One region of the Paenibacillus sp. FSL W7-1332 genome, then DNA from elsewhere that is predicted to be linked to it. Evidence: predicted binding sites of a transcription regulator. Region 1 holds the regulator's gene; the other holds the start of a gene.

Region 1 (5,092 bases):
TGAATCGCAAGAAAGACATCGCCGAAATTTAAGTGCGGTGATGTCTTTCGATTTTACGAATGTACTTGAGTGATCATTTTTTTAATGAAATGGATACAGAAGCGTTGCTGCAGCAACGCTATTTTTGTTCATTGCCATGAAGTGACCGTGTGATGCAGCCATATTATATGGTGGTCCTTTCACAATGAACATTGCCGTTGATAATCAACCATATGTTCATTATAAAGAGACAAGGAGTAGTGGATCATGAAAATGCTGACACAAAAAATGATGTGGCTGGGAATGGTGCTCGTCCTGATCGTGTTGACCGTATTCGGGGTAGCGATGATGGGATCGGTGCTTGGATCGAAGCCAAAGGAGGTCCCGGTGGCCCTCGTTATCCTGGACCAGCCGGCGGAGCTGCCGACTGGAGGAACGTTTGCGGTAGGGGAAATGATCCGGGAAAAGTTGCTGTCGAGCCCAGCAATGCCGTTCGTCTGGCATGTCGTGGATTCCGAGGAAAAGGCCCGGGAAGGACTGTATAAACGCGAATATTACGGAGCGATGGTGATTCCGGCGGATCTGAGCAGCGGTTTACTCTCGCTAGCAACGCACTCGCCGATTCACCCTAATGTGAGAATCCTCTCCAATGAGGGTATGAACACCCAAGCCTCGATGGTCGTAAGACAGGCAATGGGGCAAGCGATGAAAATGATCAACGGGGAACTGTTGCAGCAGCTGCTTGGGCAGATCGGACAGCAAACGGAGCAAATTCCGGTTGAGACGGCTAAAGCTTTAATGACACCGGTGAACGTTCAGGAGGAAGTCGTGCATCCACCGGGAGTGAATAATGCGGCGGGGAATGCGCCGGGTTTGTTGACCCAGATTATATGGATCGGCAGCATGGTGACCGGAGTCGTCTTGTTCCTGGCTAGCCAGAAGGCGGTCGCCGCGGGTTCAAGGAGATGGACAGTCAGCGCGCTGCAAGCTATCGGGGGGCTTGCGATCGTCGGCATAGCCTCGTGCTACACCATATGGATGGCTTCGTCGTGGTACGGTATGGAACTGGCGAACGCGGGGGAGACGTGGTTGTTCTTATGGTTGGCTGGATCGGCGTTCTTCTTGTTGCAATCTTCCTTGCTGAATTGGATCGGATTCCGGGCAATACCGCTTCTCGTACTGCTGATGTTCTTCTCCATGCCGCTGCTGAACATGGCTCCGGAGTTCTTGTCGCAGATAACGCGAGATTGGATCTATTCGTGGACGCCACTGCGGTTCGCGGCAGGAGGGCTACGGGAAGTAATGTACTTCGGCGGACTGGACGCAGCTTACTCAAACGCCTTGATTTTGTGGGGCGTCGCCGGTGGATTTTTGGTCTTGCTGCTCACTTCCGGATTTAGGGTCGGTCGAGCGACAGATGCCGCTCCTACTTCTTTTACAAGCAATTAAAATAAAGTAAGAACAATCAACGATGCGTTGTACTTCCTTTTTTACGCTCAATGTTATAATTAGATTGCGACCATTTCTGGGAAGAATTAAAAAGTTATTAATCAAAACCACCCGTGTGAACGGGTGGTTTGCTCTGCGGCTGAAAGCCTTTGTTACTGGCCAGCCCTAAAGGGCATTGAATCGTTCGCCAACCGCACTACTTTTTCGGCTACCCCTTAAGGGGTCTTCTAGTTCTTCTTCTTTCGTTTGCTTCCTGTTTCTTCTCCTGTGAATGGATCTATATACTCTTCCAGCGTCATTTGCTCTGCAACCACGTCTTCTTGTAACTGATTTCGTATATACTCTTCAATCACTTTCTTGTTCCTTCCTACCGTGTCCACATAAAACCCTTTACACCAGAATTTTCGATTCCCATACTTATATTTTAAATTTGCATGGCGATCAAATATCATTAAGCTACTCTTCCCTTTTAGATACCCTATAAATGATGACACACTTATTTTCGGCGGTATACTTACCAGCATGTGTATATGATCTTTACATGCCTCTGCTTCTATAATTTCTACACCTTTTCTTTCACACAATTGTCTTAGTATTTTTCCTATATCTCTTTTCAATTTCCCATAGATCACTTGTCTTCTGTACTTTGGTGCAAACACTATGTGATACTTACAATTCCATTTTGTATGTGCTAAACTGTTCACATCAGATGCCATCTGATCTCCTCCTCGTGTTTTAAATTTGGTTGGCGAACCGAATTTATCTTAACACTTCGGAGGATTTTTTTTATACAACGCTTAAGCTATCCTGAACCATACGCATAGCGTATGGTTTTCTTTTTACAAGAAAAAGGAAAAAACCCTTGATAATCAAGGGTTTTCTTCGTATGGAGCCTAGGGGGATCGAACCCCTGACCTCATCGCTGCCAGCGATGCGCTCTCCCAGCTGAGCTAAGGCCCCGTAAGCGACTTCTATATCATATAAAAAATCAGCAGGCATGTCAACAGGTTTTTCACATTTTTTGATGACGTGCTGTATCCCTTTTACTTCTCTATATAATGTCACTTATCGATGATGAGGATGGGCTCCTTGAGAGCACCGGAAGAGCACCTGGATCACGCAGAACCCTGGTGCTCTTACAGCTCCTGACCGTCCGTATCCTTGGACAGTAGGCTTTTCAGTTCCTTCATAAACATATTGATATCCTTGAACTGCCGATACACGGACGCAAACCGGACGTACGCTACCTCATCGACCGGATACAGCCGTTCCATCAGAAGCTCCCCGATCTGGCGGCTCTCCACCTCTGCTGCTGCGGTATTGCGCAGTGCCTTCTCGACATCCGATACGATCATATCCAGCTGGTCCACGGATACCGGACGCTTCTCGCATGCCCGGATCAAACCGCGGAGTACCTTCTCCCGGCTGAATTCTTCGCGGCTTCCATCCTTCTTCACAACAATCAGCGGCGTTTCCTCCACCATCTCAAAGGTTGTGAATCTCTTGCTGCACTGCTCGCATTCCCTGCGGCGGCGGATGGATTTATTCTCGTTGGCAGGCCTGGAATCCAGCACTTTCGTTCCGGCATAACTGCAATATGGACACTTCATAAAGTCATCTTCACTTCCTTTGTTTTCAGCGTATTTTAGCCTTAACGGCCCTAATGAAAAATTTACCAGCAAAACTTTTTTCTTTTATGTTATGAAAATGCGAAACCCGAGACATAATACTTTTACCAACCCAAGGAGGTGAACTTAACATGGCACAAAGCAACAACAACTCCAACAACCTGGTTGTTCCTCGCGCAAACGCTGCTCTTGAGCAATTGAAGTACGAGGTAGCTCAAGAACTTGGTATCTCCATTCCACAAGACGGATACCAAGGTAACATGACTTCCTACGAGAACGGTTCGATCGGGGGATACATCACAAAGCGTCTTGTAACCCTGGCCGAGCAACAATTGGCTGGTCAATTCTCCGGTCAATAATTGATTCTTCCTTAAAAAAGGAGTGTTGGACGGCTCGATGTAAGAGCCTGTCCAGCGCTCTTTTTTCGTTAAAAGCCGTCCTTATACACATCCGTATATTGATTATAATAATAAATCACGCGCTGTACATAGTGGCGGGTTTCCCCGATGGGAATACTCTTCACATTCTCGTAGGTTCCATCCCACATGCCCTTGTTGATCCAATTCTTGACGTTCCCGGGGCCTGCATTATAGGCGGCGATGGCGGCAATTGGGTTGCCGTCCATTTCCTTGTGCAGGTTCTGAATATACCAGGTGCCCAGCTGGATATTCGCATCCACTTCATTCTTTACGTTCAGCAGGTTTACCGATGGCAGCTTGGCCATTTCCATCGCCCAATTCGCCGTATCCGGCATCAGCTGCATAATGCCCAGGGCGCCTTTCTTGGACTCCTTACCCGGCTTGAAGTTCGTTTCCACACGAATGATGGATGCCACCAGGAACGGATCGACCTCATAGTAAGCGGCATGCTTCCGTATTTCATCTTTATAATGAATCGGATACAGCAAGGTCATCCAGTTCGAGCTCAGATACAGAAGCGCTACAAAAGAGACAAACAGCAGAAGCAGCACTCTTTTTTTACGGAGCCACTTCATAGACTAACCAACCTGCCCCACAGGTTGTCCACCTGCTGCTGTGTTTCGGCCAATGTTCCGCTGTTATCGATGAGGATATCCGCCAGACGCTTCTTCTCCTCGATATCCATCTGACTGTTTAAACGCGCTTCCGCCGCTTCCCTGTTAAGATCATCGCGTACCATCAGACGCTCAAGCTGCAGCTCTCGCGGTACATAAACAACAGCGATCTGGTCAAGATAAGAATAATACTCCTTGGCCTCAAGCAGCAGCGGAATATCCGCCACGACGAGCCGGTCGGGATACTGCCGCTCATACGCTTCCGTCCGTTCCCGGATTTCCTGCCGGATCGCCGGATGCGTGATCTCATTCAATACCGTTCTCTGCTCGGGATGATGGAAGATCACTTCCCCGAGTTTTTTTCGATTCAGCGTACCGTCCTCAAACAGGATCGCTTGTCCAAAATGTTCGGTCACTTTACCCAGCACCGGATGACCCGGGAGCATGACTTCCCGGGCGATGAGATCCGCATCGACGAGAAGTGCTCCCTTCATGGCCAACATGGAGGACACGGTGCTCTTGCCAGTTGCAATTCCTCCGGTTAAACCGATATTCATGACTTCACCTCATAACAGCTTCATTATACCCATGACGATTAACAAAAAAGCAGGCAAATAAGAGATAAAACGCATGCCGCCCTTGGATGCAAAACGTAAACCAACCCTCATGCCCAGCACCAGGAATATCCCGCTAAACAAGGAAACAACAGCCGCGGTACCTAACGGTGAGAAGCCCAGCATGGCGGCGCCAAGCCCTGCGCCGAACGCATCGAGCGATAACGCGATCCCGAGCCACATCGCCTCCCACGGGGAGATGCTGCCGGAGTCGTCCAGATCCGCCTTCGAGGGACTGCGGAGAATTTGAATGACAACCCCGGCCTTCGGAATCTCAAGAGAGAATACCGCCCGCTGAAGATGCACTTGACCTGCCGTGTTAACCTCACGTCTTGATTTCACTTGATGGTCAGATGCCTTCTTTTCCATAAGAGACTTCGAAATATCCT
Region 2 (5,092 bases), 510 kb from region 1:
CCTCGATATTAATCAAGGATGCCCCGCCGCAGGATGGACACAGATCCAGCGACATGGTGCTACCGCCTGTGTGGGAGCCGTGTCCGCCATACCCCGCGGCTGCTGGCGCCACAGCTTCGCCTGCATCAACAGGCGCCATCGTGGCTGCGACCGGTGCCGGATCATGGTCATGATCCGCCCCAGCGTTGTTCGCCACGTGCGTCTCAAGCGCCTTCGCCACGGCGTCGGCGATGGATTCTACGCGGTTTGCGCCGAAGCCGATCGCGCCGGTGCCGCCGATGCCCTTGAGGTGCTTGATCAGCAGCTCCACCTTATTGCCGTGGTCCCCGTAACGCAGGAACAAGGAGCAGACGCGGCCCAAGGCTTCCGCCATTGCGAACACATCCGAACCGGCCTTGCCGACGTTCAGGAAGATTTCGCTTGGGATACCGTCCAGATCATTGATGGTAATATACGCCATGCCGAACGGTGTGTTCATTTTATAGGTTGCGCCGCGCAGCACTTGCGGACGCTTCTTGTATTGCTTATCCAACCCGCTCTTGCTCGGTGAGGCTGTCACGGCCACGCTTGCAGCCGCCGGCTCCACGTTCGTCGCATCCTCTGCGGCTTGGCCTGCCGCGCTTTGCTCAAGCGCTGTTTCCGCAGTAGAAGCTGTGGTCGCTTCCGCGGCCTTATCTTCTTTTTTCTCCGTCTGCAGCACCTGCACGTCGCGGCTGCCGTCGCGGTAGATCGTTACGCCTTTGCAGCCCAGATCGAATGCCAGCTCATATAGGCGCTTCGTATCTTCAACCGTAAAGTCCGACGGACAGTTGGCCGTCTTCGAGATCGAGCTGTCCACCCAGCGCTGAATTGCCGCCTGCACCCGGATGTGATCCTCGGCGGAGAGACTCATCGCCGTGACGTAATAATCCGGAAGCTCTTCGCCCGGATGGCTATCCAGCCAATCCTGAGCAATCGGCACGAACTGCTCGTCGAAGCCGAGTCGGCTCTGACGGAAGTATTTGAATGCAAAATACGGCTCGATGCCTGTCGACGTTCCGACCATCGTACCCGTGCTGCCCGTTGGCGCTTGGGTAATGACGGTGACGTTACGTGCGCCTTTTTCACGCACCGCCTCGGCAACTTCAGGATACACCTCGGCCATATTTTTCATGAAGCCGCTTTGCAGGTACAGCTCGGCATCGAATGCCTGGAACGATCCCTTCTCTTCGGCAATGTCGGCAGAAGCGAGATACGCTTCGCGCGCGATGAAGCCGTACAGCTTATCCAGGAACTCCAACGATTCCGGGCTGCCGTAACGGATGTTCAGCTTGATCATCAGCTCCGCCAGACCCATCGTTCCAAGGCCCACGCGGCGCTCTTTTTTCTGGTTCAATTCGTTTTCTTCAAAATGGTACGGCGTCCGGTCAATGACATTATCCAAGAAACGCACGGAGTACCGTGTCGTTGTAGCCAGCTCATCCCAGGCAACGTCATGGTTCGCCTCATCATAGAACTTCGACAGATTCATCGCGGACAGGTTGCATACGCCCCAGCCCGGAAGTCCCTGCTCGCCGCAAGGGTTCGTACAAATAATCGGGTTGAAATACCAGCTGTTGGACATCTGGTTATAGTATTCCATGAATACGACGCCCGGTTCTGCGGATTTCCATGCGGATTCGATAATGGTGTGCCAGACCTCGCGTGCTTTTACTGTTTTATATGGAATGATACGGTGTCCGGCTTTCTTCCATTTATCCAGATCGCCGTCCCACAGCTCATCATAGTCAGGATCCGTAGTATCCGGGAACACCAGCTCCCAGTCCAGATCTTCCTTCACGGCCTTCATGAAATCATTGCTGACGCATACCGACAGGTTCGCATTCGTAACTTGTCCCATCGTCTGCTTCACGGTAATGAAATCCTCCACGTCCGGGTGCCAATCATTAATCATCAGCATGAGCGCGCCCCGGCGGCTTCCGCCCTGCTCGATCAATCCCGTCGTATAACTGAACAATCCGCCCCACGATACCGCACCGCTGGAGGAACCGTTCACGCCTCTTACGATCGCGCGCCGAGGACGCAGGGAAGACAAATTAATGCCGACTCCGCCGCCGCGCGCCATGATCTCGGTCATCTCGCTCAGAGTTTCCATGATGCCGCCCCGGCTGTCCTTCGGTGAAGGAATCACGTAGCAGTTGAACAGCGTCAATTCATCGCTTGCACCAGCTCCAGCCGCAATCCGTCCGCCCGGCACCAGCTTCCAATCATCCAGAATCTCGCGGAACTTCCCGCGCCACTCTTCCTGCAGTTCAGGCGTTGCCTCAACCGATGACATGGCAGCCGCGAGTCGATCCCACATTTCTTCCGGCGTTTTCTCGATGGTTAACGTCAGCTTCTCCACATCCGATTCCACAAGCTCGCCCTTCCGTGTCTTCACCGTGACCTTGCGGCCTTCGCGTTTCACGATTTCGCCAACTTCCTTGGTCGGAAATTTAGGATCATCCTTCGTCAAAACGAGCACCACATCGCCTACCTTAGCGTTGTTGGAGTCCGCATCCTTCCAGGCATACCGGTCCAAAAAGATCTTCTCGCTCAAACCTTCCAGCCGCTGATTCTGCATCGTACTCAAGAGCAACTACCTCCTATATAAAATATAAAATTAAAAAGTTCCGCAGTTATGCGCTCACCAACAACATAACCTGTTATGTAGCCGGTCAAACATTCAAAACCACTATATACACCATATATAGTGCTACCAATTCATTATACTACACTATATATAGGTTAACTATGCCGATAATGTGAAAATTAAGCCAACAGATCCAAGCTCCCGCTCGCAAGCTTCCGCTTTCTTCCTCTCGCTCTCTTTTTCGGCCTTCCCTATGAAAAAAAAGGATGAAAATATCCAATTCCAGCAGCCGTGCGCCCTTTGGGTTATTCCACGCCTTCCGAATCCGTGCAAGGTTATGAAGACTTCTTTTTTCGTCCATACTACATATACACCGCTGGCCCGGAATCTTTCACAACAGGAGGAGATCGACATGAACCATCAGCCATCTGCCGACTCAGGCATGATTTTCGACGCGCGTCTTCCCGTTCCATTGCAGATCGACCGTTCCTGGTTTGACGATCTCGCCGGTCGACTTGACAAGGGCGGACCTTGGGGTGACTATCGTCTGGCCCAGCTTGCCGTGGAGGGCGAGAAATCGCGTCTCGTTACAAGCTTTGAAGAATTGCAATGCCTCAAGCACCTAGGCGGCTTATCCCCGCTCCCCCATCAGACCGATACCGCCAGACGCGTATTGTTCGAGATGTCGGGTCGAGCCATTCTCGCTGATGAGGTGGGGCTTGGTAAAACGATTGAAGCCGGCCTTATTTTAAAAGAATACATCGTGCGCGGCCTGGTATCCAAAGTGTTGATTCTCGTTCCCGCTTCCCTTGTGCTGCAATGGGTTCGCGAGCTGAACTCCAAGTTCGGCATTCCTGCGATTGCGCAGAAAAAAGCGTACTCCTGGGGCAATGATATCGTTGTCGCCTCCATGGACACGGCGAAGCGCGATCCGCATCAGGAGATTCTGCTGAACGAGGAGTACGACATGCTCATCATCGATGAGGCGCACAAGCTCAAGAACAAAAAAACCTCCAATTATCAATTCATTCAAAAGCTGCGCAAAAAATACTGCCTCTTGCTGACGGCCACGCCGGTGCAGAACGATCTCAGCGAGCTCTTCAATCTGATCACCCTGCTGAAGCCGGGCCAACTTGGAGGCCAAGGGCAGTTTGCCGCTAATTTTGTTGTCGATAAACGAAGACCCAAGAATCAGGAGCAGCTCAAGGATGAGCTGTCCAAGGTCATGATCCGTAACCGCCGCGGCGAAGGCGAAGTGAAATTCACCAAGCGATCCGTCCGCAATGTAGGGCTTAGCCTCTCGCCCGAAGAACAGTCATTATACGACGGCGTCACGTCCTTCGTCAAAGATCAGTATCAGGCAGCAGGGGGAAATTTAAGCAGTATGCTGTCCCTTGTTACACTCCAGCGTGAAGTGTGCAGCAGCCGCGATGCCGTTTTCGTGACTCTTGTTAATCTGTCCAAGAAGCTGCCCGAGGACTCTCCGCTGCGCGATAAAATCTGGGAGCTCGTCTATCTCATCAAGGCCATCAAAGCCAACACCAAGGCGGAAAAAACCATCGAGCTGATCCAGCAAATGAACGAGAAGGTCATCGTATTCACGGAATACCGCGCCACCCAGGAATACTTGCTCAATTATTTCCGCGATCACGGGCTCATCTCCGTACCGTACCGGGGCGGAATGAACCGCGGCAAGAAGGACTGGATGATGGATCTGTTCCGCGGCAAGGCACAGGTCATGATCGCGACGGAAGCCGGGGGCGAAGGCATCAATCTGCAATTCTGCCACCATATGATCAACTTTGATCTGCCCTGGAATCCCATGCGGGTCGAGCAGCGGATCGGACGCGTCCATCGTCTCGGCCAGACCAATGACGTGAAGATTTACAACCTGTCCACTTCAGGAACCATTGAAGAGCACATTCTGAACCTGCTGCACGAGAAGATCAACATGTTCGAGATGGTCATCGGAGGTCTGGATGTCATTCTCGAACGGTTCGAGAAGAAGGAATCCATCGAGAAGAGCCTGTACAAAATCATGCTGGAGTCCGGCAACGATGATGAAATCCGGCAGCGCATCAGCACATTGGGCGACTCGATTCACCATATCAAGCAGGATATCGAGCAGGGAAGCACCGTCGAAGATAATCTAAGAGAGGAAGAAGCCTAATATGACCATGACGCCGCAGGAGGTGCAGCAGCACTTCATGGCCTATTTGGAAGCCACCGAATGCACCGTCATTGAAAAATCGCCTGAGCATGTAACTGTGAAACTGTCGCCGCAAGCCGACAAAATGCTTACCAACCGCCCGTATTACTGGGGTTTCGTGGAGCGTACCGGCGCTCCCGCCGAAACGTTGTCGTTCAATTTCGTGTTTGATCCGGAAAAATACGACGAACGGCTTGCAAAAACCAAGGAAGCCGAAGCCAAAGCACAGCTTGCCTCGCCTACGCAGGACCCTCTCCTGGCCCGCTTTTACG

What was found. The regulator NrdR, encoded in region 1, represses ribonucleotide reductase genes. The targets are predictions, from matches to a motif close to AACACNATATATNGTGTT.
Region 2: the regulator NrdR is predicted to act here: its motif matches at 2,719-2,736, upstream of MKX98_RS23785 (adenosylcobalamin-dependent ribonucleoside-diphosphate reductase).

Annotation. Positions count from the first base shown of each region.
Region 1 covers NZ_CP150209.1:5,761,403-5,766,494, forward strand. Annotated here, with positions in the region: gene MKX98_RS26005 (ABC transporter permease) at 247-1,428, shown strand; gene tnpA (IS200/IS605 family transposase) at 1,656-2,144, opposite strand; tRNA gene MKX98_RS26015 (tRNA-Ala) at 2,316-2,388, opposite strand; gene nrdR (transcriptional regulator NrdR) at 2,565-3,038, opposite strand; gene MKX98_RS26025 (alpha/beta-type small acid-soluble spore protein) at 3,188-3,415, shown strand; gene MKX98_RS26030 (lytic transglycosylase domain-containing protein) at 3,484-4,050, opposite strand; gene coaE (dephospho-CoA kinase) at 4,047-4,646, opposite strand; gene ytaF (sporulation membrane protein YtaF) at 4,656-5,092, opposite strand, start outside.
Region 2 covers NZ_CP150209.1:5,255,630-5,260,721, forward strand. Annotated here, with positions in the region: gene MKX98_RS23785 (adenosylcobalamin-dependent ribonucleoside-diphosphate reductase) at 1-2,611, opposite strand, end outside; gene MKX98_RS23790 (SNF2-related protein) at 3,024-4,781, shown strand; gene MKX98_RS23795 (YqhG family protein) at 4,783-5,092, shown strand, end outside.